DNA from 2 places in the Kribbella sp. NPDC056861 genome. Region 1 is predicted to be linked to the other one. Evidence: riboswitches for the same ligand, from Rfam matches in the RefSeq annotation. Region 1 holds a riboswitch; the other holds the start of a gene.
The links. Region 1 has a riboswitch for cobalamin ahead of cobN (cobaltochelatase subunit CobN). Riboswitches for the same ligand answer to the same signal wherever they lie in the genome.
Positions count from the first base shown of each region.

Region 2: another riboswitch for cobalamin. It lies ahead of metE (5-methyltetrahydropteroyltriglutamate--homocysteine S-methyltransferase); the one in region 1 lies ahead of cobN (cobaltochelatase subunit CobN).

Region 1 is NZ_JBFBNQ010000001.1:912,513-920,071, reverse strand. Features, by position in the region: gene AB0P21_RS04145 (SDR family oxidoreductase) at 1-643, opposite strand, end outside; gene AB0P21_RS04140 (helix-turn-helix domain-containing protein) at 743-1,327, shown strand; gene AB0P21_RS04135 (sigma-70 family RNA polymerase sigma factor) at 1,408-1,950, shown strand; gene AB0P21_RS04130 (hypothetical protein) at 1,947-2,579, shown strand; gene AB0P21_RS04125 (AAA family ATPase) at 2,635-4,701, opposite strand; gene AB0P21_RS04120 (metalloregulator ArsR/SmtB family transcription factor) at 4,833-5,165, shown strand; gene AB0P21_RS04115 (hypothetical protein) at 5,162-5,605, shown strand; cobalamin riboswitch at 5,598-5,724, shown strand; gene cobN (cobaltochelatase subunit CobN) at 5,761-7,559, shown strand, end outside.
Region 2 is NZ_JBFBNQ010000002.1:726,501-734,059, reverse strand. Features, by position in the region: gene rocD (ornithine--oxo-acid transaminase) at 1-1,003, opposite strand, end outside; gene metE (5-methyltetrahydropteroyltriglutamate--homocysteine S-methyltransferase) at 1,168-3,483, opposite strand; cobalamin riboswitch at 3,615-3,828, opposite strand; gene AB0P21_RS10525 (hypothetical protein) at 3,916-4,434, shown strand; gene AB0P21_RS10520 (aspartate aminotransferase family protein) at 4,431-5,729, opposite strand; gene AB0P21_RS10515 (aminotransferase class III-fold pyridoxal phosphate-dependent enzyme) at 5,726-7,087, opposite strand; gene AB0P21_RS10510 (aldehyde dehydrogenase family protein) at 7,084-7,559, opposite strand, start outside.

The sequences.
Region 1 (7,559 bases):
CGACCTCTTCAGGGCGTTGTAGTCGCGTCCCGCCGGCGGCGTCCTGGCTGCCGACCATGTCGAAGAACTCGGTGGCGGTGGCGCCGGGGGAGAGTGCCATCACCTTCAGGCCGGTGCCGCGCGACTCCTCCCAGAGGGCCTCGGTGAAGCTCAGCACGAACGCCTTGGTCGCGCCGTACACGGCCATCCGGGGGCTGGCTGCGTACGCCGCCATGCTGGCCAGGTTCACCAGTACGCCGTTGCCGTGGGCCCGCAGGTCGTTGATGAACGCCCGGCTGATGTCGACCACCGCGGAGACGTCGACCGCGATCTCCTGCCGTAACCGGTCCGCGTCCTCGGTGGCGAACGGCCCGAAGGTGCCGAAGCCGGCGTTGTTGATCACGCTGGTCACCTTCAGCCCACGCTCGCGCAGTGTCGCGTGGAGCTTCTCGCCGACCCGCTCCTCGCTCAGGTCCTGCGCGACGGTGTGCACCGCGACCCCGTACTGCGCGATCAGCTCGTCCGCCAGCGCGGTCAGCCGGTCCTGCCGCCGCGCCACCAGGACCAGCCCCGAACCCCGCGCGGCCAGCTGGCGCGCGAACTCCGCGCCGAGGCCCGCGCTGGCACCGGTGATCAGGGTCAGTTGCCCGCGATAGTCCATCATCCTCAAGCCTCTCGATCGGATCGTGTTCGACAGTCTATGCCAGTGTGTCAGTGACTGCCAAGATGGCATTGCCTGACCCTCTCGCGGTATCCTCGGCCCATGAAGCAGGCGACGGTCTGGGACCGCTCTCGACAGCTCGCCAGGCAGGAGATCCTGGAGGCGGCCGTCCGCCTGTTCACCACCCAGGGGTACGACCGGACGACCACCTCGGAGATCGCGGCCGAGGCGGGGGTCTCGCAGCGCACCCTCTTCCGGTACTTCGGCACCAAGGAAGACCTGGTCTGCGGCGACCAGGACGCGCTCGGCGAACTCCTCCGCACGACCGTCGAGTCGCAGCCGCCCGAGGTCTCCGCGTGGGCAGCGTTGCGCGCCGGATTCCTGGTGCTCGCGACCGCGAACCACTCGCTCGACCTGACGCTCACGCTGTCCAAGCTGATCTTCGCCACCCCCTCGCTGCAGGCGAGCTACGTGCAGAAGCGCCTGCGCTGGCAGCAGGATCTGCTGCCGGCCGTCCGCGATCGCCTCGGCGGAGGCTCGGAGCGCGAACTCGAGGCAAGGATCGTGATCGCCGTCAGCTTCGCCTGCGTCGACGCCAGCACCGCGACCTGGGTCGCCTCGGACGGCACCGAAGACATCGAAGCTCTGTACGACCAGGCGATCACCGTCGCCCGCTCCGCCAAATAGTCCAGAGCTCGCCGAAAGAACTCGTTCGTTGCCGGACAGATGATGGTGTGACTTCCATGCTGGGGCGAGAGGATGTGCGGGTGCGCGAGGCTCGCTTCGAGGCGTTGGTGCGGTTGGTGGCCGGGCCGGTGCAGCGCTATCTGGTACGCCGGGCCGACCGCGACGCCGTCGACGACGTACTGGCCGACACGATGCTGGTGCTCTGGCGCCGCCTCGACGACGTACCAGGACTCGGTGACAGCCCGCTCGACCCGGACGAGGTCCTGCCCTGGTGCTACGGGGTCGCCCGCGGCTGCCTGGCCAACGCCCGAAGAGCTGAGGGCCGTCGCCTAAGACTGGTAGAACGCCTAGCCCGTACTACGTACGCACTCCCGCCACCGGCCGCGGACCACGCCGCGCTGCACGAAGCGCTGGGCACCCTCGGCGAGCTCGATCGCGAGATCGTCATGTTGTGGGCCTGGGAAGGACTCCCACCGCGAGGCATCGCCGAGGTGACCGGTCTGACCCCGAACGCCGTCAGCATCCGGTTGCATCGGGCAAAGAAAAGTCTCGCCGCCCGGTTGGGACGAAAGAACGACGTCGGTGCCGGACAGGAACAGGGCAAAGAAGGGAGCGAGCTGTGAACGACGACGAACTGCTGGCCCGGTTGAAGGCCGCCGACCCGGCGTCACGGTCGGACGCTCCCGAGCCCGACATCGATCGCCTCCTGGAGGCCAGCATGACTACAGACACCGAGACCCGGCCCACCACCGCGGGAGCTCGCCGCCGTTGGCTGCCCGCGGCCGCCGCCGGAGTACTGATCGCGACCGGTGGGCTGGTCTGGGGCCTCACCTCAGGTCAAGGAGGCGACACCCCGCCCGTCGCCGGTCCGCCGGCGACCAGTACGACACCAAGCACCCCACCCGGAATCGCGAAGGCGGTGCTCAAGCTAACCGTCGGTGGCGGCGCCTCCGGCAAGTGCAAGGCGGTCGAGGTGGCAGACCTGCGCCGTATGCAGACCGCCTTCGAAGGCACGGCGACCGCGGTCAAGGGCGAACTCGTCACCCTCCGCGTCGACCACTGGTACCGCGGCGGCGAGGCGACCACCGTCGAGGTCAGGTCCGACGCCGATGCCGTCGCGACGCTGCTGGGCGTCGAGTTCAAGGTCGGCGGTACCTATCTGGTCAGCGCGATCGACGCCCAAGTCAGCATCTGCGGCGAGAGCGGCCCGGCCACCCCTGAGCTGCGAGCCCTTTACCAGCAAGCCTTCTGACCGAGCCGGTCGGACTGGTTGCTCTAAGCAACCAGTCCGGCGCAGGCCGCAGGGCTCAGGTCCCAGGCTTCTGCAGCAGATAGTCCTCGGCCCGCATCGACCCGGCCGACTTCACGTCCTCGGGCAGGATCTCGCGCAGGTCGCGCTCGGTCAGGCTGTCGGGATCGCGCCGGGCCAGCCGGGTCGCCTGGTTGGAGATGGCCTCTTCGAGCAGGTTCCGGATGAACCGGCCGTTGCCGAAGTTGTGGCCACGCGGCGCGGCCGGGATGTTCCGGCGTACGGCGGCCAGCACCTCGTCGTTGTGGGTCATGCCCTTCTGCCGGGCCTGCAACGCGAAGATGGCGACCAGCTGGTCGGTGCTGTACTCGCTGAACGACAGCAGCTTCGGGAACCGCGACGCGAGGCCGGGGTTGGAGTCGAGGAACCGCTGCATCTCGCGGTGGTAGCCGGCCACGATCACGACACACTCGTCGCGATAGTCCTCCATCATCTTCAGCAGCGTGGCGACGGACTCCATCCCGTAGTCACCCGGGTTGTTGTCCGGCACCAGGGTGTACGCCTCGTCGACGAACAGCACCCCGCCGAGCGCCTCGCGGAACTTGGCCGCCGTCATCGGTGCCGTCGTACCGACCCCGGAACCGACCAGGTCGGAGCGGTCGACCTCGACCACGTGGCCCTTCTCCAGCACGCCCAGCTGCAGGTAGACCTTGGCGAGCAACCGCGCGATCGTGGTCTTCGCCGTACCGGGCTTGCCGACGAACACCATGTGCCGGGCCCGCTCCTGGATCGGCAGCCCGAACTCCTTGCGGCGCTGGTTGGTCTTGATCTCGGCCACCATCTTGCGGACGGCTTCCTTGATCGACTCCAGCCCGATCAGCGCCTCCAGCTCGGCGAGCGCATCGTCCTCGGGCACCGGCTCGGGAGCGACGAAGTCATCCACCTCCGCCGCCGGCGCCGGTACTACGTTCGCCGCGGCGGCAGCCGGTACGGCGTTGGTCAATGGCTCGGGCGCAGCCTCAACGACGACCTCAGGCACCGGGGGAGCGGCATTCGATCCCCACGTATGCGTCAACGGCCCGTCCGGCGCCGTCAACTCGATCTCAGGCGCGCCACCATCAACACTCGACTGATCGAGAATCTCGAAGAACGCAGCAAGATCCGGCACCTCCGGATCCGGCCACGGCCCCTGCTCGAGCACTCCAGCCAAGTGGATCGACACCCGAGTCGCCGCAGCCGCCCACGACCGCGCCAGCATCTGCTGATCCTGAGCGACCGCACGCCCCAGCCACTCGGTATTGCTGCGCAACCAAGCCTGCGGATCGAAGCCCCGCCTGAGATCGGCCAGCGCGTTCTCGACGTCCCACCCGTCGACCCCGAGAATCTGCCCCACCGCCGGCGGCTGAGCACTGAGCCCCGCAGTACGGATCAACCGCGCCAGCAGCTGCGAGAAGTTCAGCGAAGGATTGTCGGCAACCGTCAGCGACAGCTTGTCGTGCGTGTCCCGCAGCGTGTCGAGCGAGTACCGCAGGGCTGACGCGGGCCCGGCCAGTTCCGGCAGTACTGCGCGCTCTGCGTCGCTCAGCACCGTCGTCCGCCAGAACTGCAGGATCGTGTCGTAGTCGGCCTCGGTGTGCATCCGGGTGACCTCGCGGTCGGCCATCACCCGGTCGTACCCGGCGGTCAACGCCTTGGCGCGCGCGGCCAGCGGCGGCGCATCGCGGAACAGGCTCACCACATCACGCGACAGCTGCAGCGCCTCCAGGCGTCCGGCGACGTCGAAACTCCGCGCGCCGGAGATCACCAGCAGCGGCCAGTCGGTCGCGGCGACCTGGATCAGGTGACCGGCGCCGCCGTACCGCGTGGTCGATCTGTGGAAGTCACGCGTCAGCTCAGCCGAGAGATCGGCGTGCTCCCCGTGGAGCACCGGAATCCACCCGGCCAGCAGCGGCGCCACCTGGTGGGCGAACCACACCGCGGCGGGCGTTCCCTCGACGAAGTCCGGAAAGGCCCCCGGCCGCAGCGCCTTCGGGTCGTCGCCCCAGGCGCGCAACCGGTCGCGGACGCCGGTCAGCCACTCGTCCGGCACCTGCCAGGGTCGGTCGGCGCCGAGAACGTCGAGCACGCGCGCTCTCCGGGTGTGCTGAACCACAGAATTCCTTTCGGCCTGTCAGGCAGCTGGCCCGCCCACTTTAGTGCGTCCGGCGAACGTTCTAGCGCTTGCCAATAGTTAACAGAGTCTGTAACTATTAAGTCATGGCAGACGACGTCGACCGCTTCTTCGAAGTACTCGCTGATCCGACGCGCCGGCAGGTCGTCCGGTTGCTAGGAGAAGGCCCTCGCCGAGCCGGCGAGCTGGCCACGGCCACGGGTTCGTCGGCGCCGGCCATGAGCCGCCACCTGCGGATCCTGCTGTCCGCCGACCTGATCTCCGACGAACGGGTGGCCGACGACGCGCGGCTGCGGGTCTTCCGGCTGCGACAGGAGCCGGTGGTCGCAGTACAGGCCTGGCTCGACCAGTTGCAGGCGCACTGGCAGGAGCAGTTGGGCGCATTCAAAAGACATGTCGAGCAAGGGGAGAACTCATGACCAAGCAATCAGCCTCCGCCTCCGTCGAGGTCGCCACCGACCCGGCAGCGGCGTTCCACCTCTTCACCGCCGAGATCGACCTGTGGTGGGTCCGCGGCCCGATCAACTTCTTCGACGCCAACCGAGCCATCGGCATGCAGATCGAGCCCGGCGTCGGCGGCCGAGTCCTCGAGATCTACCGCTACGCCGACCCCACCACCGCCGAAGACGTCCTCGAACTAGGCCAGATCACCGCCTGGGAACCCGGCGCCCTCTTCGCCTACCGCAGCTCGGTCGACGACACCGAGGTCGAGATCCGCTTCGAACCCACCGAGACCGGCACCCGAGTCAGCGTCGAACAAGTCCTCACCGCAGGCGGCACCAAGGCCTTCTACTTCTGGCCCAATGTCATCGGCTGGTACGTCGACCACACCGCCCAGCAGTCGTCGCCTCGACGGTAGGGCTAGAGTCTGTTTCTCATCGACGGATGTGCAGGAACCCGGTGTGAGTCCGGGACGGTCCCGCCACTGTGACCGCGCTTGCGCGGGAGTCAGGAACTGCTGCTGTCGTACCTGCCACCTGGGGCGTGGACACCCCGAGGAAGGACCGGCCGCGCGTGCCCGCGAATCTGCTGCTGCTCTCTACTGCCGACACCGATCTGCTGGCTGCGTCGCAAGCCCAGGCCGGGTGGCGGGTCGCCAACCCCGCCCGGGTCGAGCTTGCCGACCTGCCGACGCTGCTCGAGGGCGTCGAGGTTGTCGTGGTCCGCCTGTTGGGCGGTCGGCGCGCCTGGGAGGAGGGGCTCGACGCGGTTATCGCCTCAGGCCTCCCGACGGTCGTGCTCAGCGGTGAGGCGGCCCCCGACGCCGAGCTGATGTCGATGTCGACAGTTCCCGCCGGCGCGGTCTCGGAGGCGCTCGGTTACCTGCGCGAAGGCGGGTCCGAGAACCTCAAGAACCTGGCGGGCTTCCTCAGCGACACCATCCTGCTGACCGGCGACGAGTTCGATCCGCCGAAGACCCTCCCGACGTACGGGCTCAGGGCCGGCCGCACGTATACCAAGGACACCCGCGCGGTGGTCGGCGTCGTCTACTATCGCGCCCACGAGATCTCCGGCAACACTGCCTTCGTCGACTCCCTCGCCAACGCGATCGAGGCTGCGGGCGCCCAAGCCCTCCCCGTGTACTGCGGAACGCTGCGCGGCCTTGACCCCAGCCACGACGACAACGCCCAGCTGTTCGAGATGCTGCGCGAATGCGACGTCCTCGTCACCACCCTGCTGGCAGCAGGCGGCACAGTCGCCTCCAACGCGACAGCCGGCGGCGACGACTCCTGGGACGCCGGCGCGCTCGCCTCGCTCGACATCCCGCTCATTCAGGGCCTCGCGCTGACCTCCACCCGCGAGCAGTGGCTCGAGAGCGACGCCGCGATCAGCCCGCTCGACGCCGCCACCCAGGTCGCGATCCCCGAGTTCGACGGCCGCCTGATCACCATCCCGTTCTCCTTCAAGGCGTACGACGCCGAGGGCATCGCCAGCTACGCGCCTGACGAGGAGCGTTGCGCCCGCCTCGCCGGTATCGCGGTCGCCCAGGCCAAGCTCCGCCACGTGCAACCCGCCGACAAGAAGCTCGCGCTGGTCCTCTCCTCCTACCCGACCAAGCACGCCCGGATCGGCAACGCGGTCGGCCTCGACACCCCGGCCTCGGCAGTCGTCCTGCTCGGCCAGCTCAAGGACGCCGGCTACGACCTCGGCCCCGACCTCAACCTCGACGAGCTGCAGGGCGCGGACGGCGCCGACGGCCTGGTCCACCGCCTGATCGCGGCCGGCGGTCACGACGTCGACTGGCTCACCGACGAGCAGCTGTCCAGCGCCGTCGCGAAGATCCCGCTCTCCACCTACGCGAAGTGGTTCGGCAAGACCCCAGAGTCGTTGCAGACGGCAATGATCGAGGCTTGGGGTGAAGCCCCCGGCTCCCTGTACGTCGACCTGTCGGGCCCCGAGCCCGCGATCGCGCTCGCGGCGCTCCGGTTCGGCAACGTAGTACTGATGATCCAGCCGCCCCGCGGCTTCGGCGAGAACCCGGTCGCGATCTACCACGACCCCGACATGGCGCCCTCGCATCACTACCTCGCGGCCTACCGCTGGCTGGAAGCGCCGGTGGAAGAAGGCGGTTTCGGCGCCCACGCGGTCGTCCACCTCGGCAAGCACGGCACGCTCGAGTGGCTGCCAGGTAAGGGCATAGGCATGGCCGCCGACTGCGCGCCCGACGCAGTACTGGGCAACCTGCCGCTCGTCTACCCGTTCATCGTCAACGACCCGGGCGAGGGCACGCAGGCCAAGCGCCGCGGGCACGCCGTGATCGTCGACCACCTGGTACCGCCGATGGCGCGGGCCGAGACGTACGGCGACATGGC
Region 2 (7,559 bases), on a different contig from region 1:
CGTGCACCCGCAGCCCGGCGAGGCCGTGAGCCTGCAGAGGCTCCAACCGGTCGCGCAGCTCCTGCTCCATCGCGAGCGCGTGCTCCTGCAGGTCACCCGGCTCGAGCAGCTTGATGACGGCCCGCCCGATCGCCACCGCCAGCGGGTTCCCGCCGAAGGTGCTGCCGTGCGTGCCGGGGGTGATGACATCCATCACCGCACGGTCGGTGACGACGGCCGACAGCGGCATGATGCCGCCGCCGAGCGCCTTGCCGAGGACATAGACATCCGGTACGACGCCCGCCCGCGAGCTCGCGAAGGTGGCGCCGGCCCGGCCGAGACCGGACTGGATCTCGTCGGCCATCATCAGCACCTGGTTCCTGGTGCAGACCTCGCGGACCGCGGCCAGGTAGCCGGCCGGCGGGACGACCACACCGGCCTCACCCTGCACCGGCTCGATCAGGACGGCGACCGTGGTCTCGTCGATCGCGGCCTCCAGCGCGGCGGCGTCGCCGTACGGGACGGAGCGGAAGCCGGGCGTGTACGGGCCGTAGTTGTCGTGGGCCTCGGTGTCGCCGGAGAAGCTGATGATGCTGATGGTCCGGCCATGGAAGTTGCCGTCAGCAACGATGATGGTGGCTTCGCCGTCCGGCACGCCCTTGACCAGGTAGCCCCAGCGGCGGGCCAGCTTGAGCGCCGTCTCGACCGCCTCGGCGCCGGAGTTCATCGGCAGCACCGCGTCCTTGCCGGACAGCGCGGCGAGCTCGGCGCAGAACGGGCCGAGCTGGTCGTGGTGGAAGGCTCGGCTGGTCAGCGTGACCCGGCCGAGCTGCTCAGTGGCGGCGGCGATCAGCGCCGGGTGCCGGTGGCCGAAGTTCAGCGCGGAGTAGCCGGCCAGGCAGTCCAGGTACCGCCGCTCCGAGGTGTCGGTGACCCAGACGCCTTCCGCCGCCGCCACCGTAACCGGCAGCGGGTGGTAATTGTGCGCGCCATAGGTCTCTTCGAGCACGATCGGGTCAGTCACAGGTCAGCCTTTCGGTCACGGAGCTCGGACCTGGCCGAGCTTAGGGGGCGACCGCGCTGCTGAGGAGGCCGAGGTGCAGATTGTCCGACATTCGGTCAATCTGCTGAGACCAGAAGACCGGGACCAGCCTTCCGACAAAGGCTGGTCCCGGTCGGTCAGAGGGGTCAGGACGGCAGTTCGTCCCGTACCGCGCGCGCCGCGGCCACCAGGTTCTGCAAGGAGTCGCGAACCTCCGCCCAGCCCCGCGTCTTCAGCCCGCAGTCGGGGTTGACCCACAGCCGCTCGGCCGGGATCGCGGCCAGGCCCTTCTGCAGCAGCGACACGATCTCGGGTGTGCCGGGCACGCGCGGCGAGTGGATGTCGTAGACACCCGGTCCGACCTCGCGGGGATAGCCGGCATCGCTCAGCTCATGCGCGACCTGCATATGCGACCGGGCTGCCTCCAGGCTGGCCACGTCGGCGTCCATCTCGTCCAGCGCGTTCAGGATGTCGCCGAACTCGACGTAACACATGTGCGTATGGATCTGGGTGTCCGCCCGCACGCCACTGGTGCTCAGCCGGAACACCTCGGTGCCCCAGGCCAGGTACGCCGCGCGATCGGCCTGCCGCAGCGGCAGGGTCTCCCGGAGGGCCGGCTCGTCCACCTGGATCACCGCGGCGCCGGCCGCCTCCAGGTCGTTGACCTCGTCGCGCAGCGCGAGCGCGACCTGGCGAGCCGTGTCGCTGCGCGGCTGGTCGTCGCGGACGAACGACCAGGCGAGCATCGTCACCGGCCCGGTCAGCATGCCCTTCACCGGCCGATCGGTCTGCGACTGCGCGTACTGCCACCAGCGCACGGTCATCGGCTCCGGTCGCGAGATGTCTCCCGCGAGCACCGGCGGCCGCACGTACCGGGTGCCGTACGACTGGACCCAGCCGTGTTGCGTTGCGAGATACCCGTCCAGCTGCTCCGCGAAGTACTGGACCATGTCGTTGCGCTCGGGTTCGCCGTGCACGAGCACGTCCAGCCCGGCCTTCTCCTGGAAGGCGAGCACCTCCCGGATCTCCGCCTGGATCCGCTCGTCGTACTCCGGGACGCCGATCCGCTCGGCCCGCAGCTCGGCCCGCGCGGTGCGCAGCTCGTTGGTCTGCGGGAACGACCCGACCGTGGTGGTCGGCAGCAAGGGCAGTCCCAGGCGCGCTCGCTGGGCCACACTCCGTTCCCCGTACGGCGTCGCGCGGCGACTGTCCGCCGCGGTCACGCCGGTCAGCCGGTCGCGGACCTCACTGCGGTTGGTCAGCGCCGACCCGGCTCGCGCGTCGTGCGCCGCGCGGTTGGCGGCGAGCTCGGTCGCGATCGCCTCGGTGCCCTCGGTGATGCCGCGAGTCAGGGTGACGATCTCGGCCGTCTTCTGGCGCGCGAAAGCCAGCCAGGGCAGGACTTCCGGATCGAGATCCGTCTCGGCGGCGACGTCCAGCGGCACGTGCAGCAACGAGCTGGACGAGCTGACGTCGACCCGATCGGCCAGCCCCAACAGGGTGGCCAGCGTGGAGAGCGACTTGGACAGATTGTTGATCCAGATGTTGCGGCCGTTGACGACACCCGCGACCAGCCGCTTGCCGCGCAGCCCGCCGACCGAGGCCAGTGCGTCGAGGTTGGCCTCGGCGGGTCCGGTGAAGTCGATCGCGAGACCTTCGACCGGAGCCTTCGCCAGGACGGGGAGGGCTTCGCCGAGGCGGTCGAAGTACGAGGCGATGAGGAGCTTCGGGCGATCGGTGAGGTTGCCGAGCGTCGCGTAGGCACGCGCTGTGGCGTCCAGTTCGTCGGTCGTGCGGTCCTGGATGAGCGCGGGCTCGTCCAGTTGCACCCACTCGGCGCCGGCGGCCCGCAGGTCGGCCAGCACCTCGGCGTACACGGGGAGGAGTTGGTCGAGCAGTGAGAGCGGCTCGAAGCTGTCGGCGACGCCCGGAGCGGGCTTGGCCAGCAGGAGATAGGTGACCGGGCCGACGAGGACCGGGCGGGCAGCGAGGCCGAGCGCGACGGCTTCCTGCAGCTCGGTGACCTGCTTGGTGGAGTCGGCCGTGAAGACGGTGTCCGGGCCGAGCTCCGGGACCAGGTAGTGGTAGTTCGTGTCGAACCACTTCGTCATCTCCAGCGGCGCCACCTCTTGGGTGCCGCGGGCCATTGCGAAGTAGCCGTCCAGTGGGTCGGCGGCGACGGCCGAGCGGTGCCGCTCGGGGATCGCGCCGACCAGGGCGGTGGTGTCGAGCACGTGGTCGTAGTACGAGAAGTCGCCGGTGGGGACCTCGTCGATGCCGTCGGCGGCGAGTCGCCGCCAATTGGCCACGCGCAGGTCCTTCGCGGTCTGCCGGAGGGCGTCCGCGCTGACGCTGCCCTTCCAGTAGCCCTCGATGGCCTTCTTCAGTTCACGGTTGGGACCTTGCCGGGGGTAGCCGTACACGGTGGCCCGTGCTGCCGCGGCTGCGGACTTGCTGGTCAAGCGTCTCTCCTTCGTGAGGCGTCTCGTCGGACCAGGCGACTCGCGGAAGGGGAACAGCAGACACGGACCGTCGAATGGTCACATGCGCGCCGCGACCTTCCCACGAGGTCACCGAGGTCGACCACGAACGCTGAGCGTCCATGGGCAGTGGCAGGTCTTCGGACTCGCGGGCACGTCTGTTGCCAGACACCTAGTGGCCGTCGCTTCCCAGGTCCGCAAGGACCCAGTGCTGATGACGGCGGTCGTTCCCACTCACCGCTGCGGGGCAGTCCCGGAATCACACCGGGTTCCCTCTTACGACGTCCTACCTGGCGGGCAGGACGAACCAACTGCGATCACCACAGTACCCGCTGGAGTTGCTCTCGAGATGCGGGCTGCACAGTTTTTGCATAAGTTAGGCACTCAGTCGATCGGTGAGAAGGGTGGGGCCCGATGAAGGTTCGGCGAATACTGGCGGGGTTGGCCACGGTGGCGGCGCTCGCCGTCGCACTGGTGCCGGCCACGGTCGAGGACGCACCGGCGGAGGCGGCCGTCACCCGGTTGGGCAGCGCGGGGTACTGCCCGAACGCCAACGGCGTGACCGTGATCGTCGACTACCAGGGCCTCGGCGGGGCGACCGAGATCCGTTGTGCGCCGGGCGATCAGACCACGGGGCTGGCCGCGCTGGAGAACGCCGGGTTCGTCGTCACCGGCACCAACCGGTGGGGCAAGGCCTTCATCTGCCGGATCAACGGCAAACCGACCGCGGCCACCGAGCCGTGCGTCAACACGCCGCCGGCCAGCGCGTACTGGTCGTACTGGCACGCGCCGAACGGCGGCAGCTGGACCTACAGCCAGTCCGGCGCCTCCGCCCGCAAGCCTCCGCTCGGCAGCTTCGAGGGCTGGTCCTTCTCCCAGAACGCGGGCCCGACCACCAACCCGCCGCCGCGGGTGGCGCCGGTCCGCCCCTAGGTCACCTGCCGTACTGCGATCGCCGTGCGCTCAGCAAGCTCCGCGACCTGAGCGTCGGTGATCACCAGCGGTGGCCCGAGCAGGACGAGGTCGCCGGAGACGCCATCGGCACAGCCGGTGGAGTGGTAGAGCAGCACACCTGCTTCTTTGCCTGCAGCGACTATTCGCTCGGCGACGCGATCGGCCCGTGCGTACGGCGTACGGGTTGGTCGGTCGGCGACGAGTTCGACCGCGCAGAGCAGCCCGAGACCGCGGATGTCGCCGACGGCCGGGTGATCGCCCAGCTCTGCTTCGAGTGCCGACTTGAGGGCTGCACCTTGTCTGGCTGAGGCTGCGATCAGGTCGCGCTTCTGCAGCACCTTCAGTACTGCGTGCCCGGCCGCCGCGCCAACGACGTGGTGCGAGTAGGTGAAGCCATGGGTGAAACCGGCGATCTTCTCGTGCACCTCGCCACTGCAAGCAGCGAAGCCGAGTGGCCAGTAACCCGACGCCGCGCCCTTGGCGGCGACCAGGATGTCCGGCCGCACCTCCCAATGCTCACAGGCGAACCACTTCCCGGTCCGCCCGAAGCCGGTCATCACCTCGTCGGCGATCACCAGTACGCCGTACCGGCGGCAGACCCCGGTGATCGCGGGCCAGTAGTCGTCGGGCGGCACGCAGGCACCGAGCGCTGCACCCGAGATCGGCTCGGCAATGAAGGCCGCGACATTTTCCGGGCCCTCGGCAAGGATCAGCGCTTCGAGCTTCTCCGCATGCTGCTGGCCACAGCCTTCGGGGTGCGTCGGGAACTCGCACCGATACTCGTACGGCGTCGTGGTGTGCCGCGCGGATCCCAGCCACGGAAGATACGGCGCCCGCAGCCCGGGCCGCCCGGAAACGTCTAGCGCGCCCCGAGTGTTGCCGTGATACGCGCCCTGTCGGCCGATCACCACAGACCGATCCTCACCCCGGGCCAGGTGGTAGGCGCGTGCCATCTTCAGCGCGGTCTCGACCGCTTCGCTGCCGCCGGACACCGGATAGATGTGCGGATCGTCGACGGGTAGCAGGGGAGCCAGTGCGGCGGCGTAGTTCTCCAGCGCGGCGGAGGCGAAGGCGGTGCCGTGCGCATAGGAGACCAGCTTGGACTGCTGGGCGATCGCCTCTCCGACCTCCTCGACGCCGTGCCCGATGCCGACCACGATCGCGCCGCCCGAGCCGTCGAGGTACCGGCGGCCGGTGGTGTCGAACAGCAGTGCGCCGGAGCCCCGTGCAACAACCGGAAGGTCGTTGCCCGGGGCCCGAGAGAACACGGTCATCCGGCGACCGCGGCGCCGAACAGCTCCAGCGCGGTCTGCGCCTCGGCCGCCGACACCACCAGCGGCGGCGACATCCGGATCGAGCTCTCGCCGCACTCGAGCACCAACAGGCCACGCTCGAACGCACGCTGCTGGACCTCGGCCGCCTGCTCCGCGGTACGGAACTCGACGCCGATCATCAGGCCGAGACCGCGGACGTCGACGATCTGCTCGGGGAACTTCTGCTGCAGCTCACGCAGGCCGGTCATCAACTGCTTGCCGATGGTGTCAGCGTTGGCGAGCAGCCCTTCCTCCTGGATCACCTCGAGAGTCGCCAGCCCGGCCGCGCACGGGATCGGGCTACCGCCGTACGTCGAACCGTGGGCGCCGGCCGGCCAGCTCTCCATCAGCTCTGCCCGGGCCATGAACGCGCCCAGCGGCAAGCCGGAGGCGAGACCCTTGGCGCTGATCAGGACATCCGGCTCGACGTCCTGGTGTTCGATCGCCCACATCTTGCCGGTGCGTCCCGCGCCGGACTGGACCTCGTCGGCGACCAGCAGGATGCCGTGCCGGTCGCACAGCTCGCGCAGCCGGGTCATCCAGCCGGCCGGCGGCACCAGGTACCCGCCCTCACCCTGGATCGGCTCGACGAAGATCGCCGCCACCTCGCTGGGGGAGACCTGGTAGCGGAAGAGGGTGTTCTCCAGGTAGTCGAAGGTCGCGTCCTCGTCGTGGACCGGCGCACCCGTGATCGGGTCGCGGCCGTTGAACGCGTACGGCGCGTGCAGCACGCCGGGCAGCAACGGACCGAAACCCTTGTGGTACTTCGCCTTCGAGGCGGTCAGGGTGACCGCTCCCATGCTGCGGCCATGGAAGGCGCCGAAGAAGCTGATCACGTACGGGCGGCCGGTCGAGTACCGGGCGAGCTTGAGCGCTCCTTCGACAGCCTCGGCGCCGGAGTTGCTGAGGAACACCCGGACCGGGTCGCTCATCGGTGCGGTCGCGGCGAGTGCCGAGCACATCTCCGAGTAGATCGGCAGGTAGAAGTCGCTGGCCGAGTAGTGCAGGAGGGTCTCGGTCTGCTGCTTGACGGCCTCGACGACGCGCGGGTGGCAGTGGCCGGTGGAGTTGACCGCGATGCCGGCGTTGAAGTCGAGGAAGAGGTTGCCGTCGGCATCCTCGATCGCCAGGCCGTGGCCGCGCTGGGGGACCAGCGGGTAGGCGCGCGGGAGAGAACGGCTGGTGATGGCGAGGTCGCGCTCGACGATCGCGGCGGAGAGCGGGCCGGGCAGGGCGGTGCGGACGTCGGGGAGCGGTCGGTCGGCCAGCCAGTCGGGGCGTACTTGGACAGACTTGCCCGGAGAGATCGTCGCGGTCATCGGGTTACCACCGTTCGGGACTGTTCGCGGAGGAACTGCTGGACGTAGTACAGGCCGCCACCGGCCTTGCCGGAGGTGCCGGAGCCCTTCCAGCCGCCGAACGGCTGGACCCCGGGCCAGGCGCCGGTGGTCGCGCCGGCGGCTCGGTTCACGTAGACGACGCCGGCTTCGATCCGGTCGAGGAACTGGTCGACCTCGGCGTCGTCGGCGGAGAAGAAACCCGCGGTCAGCCCGAGGTCGGTGTCGTTGGCGAGGGTGAGCGCCTCGTCGAGCGAGTCGACCGGGACGACGGCGACGAACGGGACGAACAACTCGTCGCGCAGCAGCCGGTCGTCCGCGGGGAGACCGGTGACGACGGTCGGCTGGACGTAGTTGCCGTCGATCACGTTGCCACCGGCCACGATCTGGCCGTGCTCGCGGGTGTGCGCGACGGCGGCCAGGAACCGCTGGACGGCGGCGGGGTCGATCACCG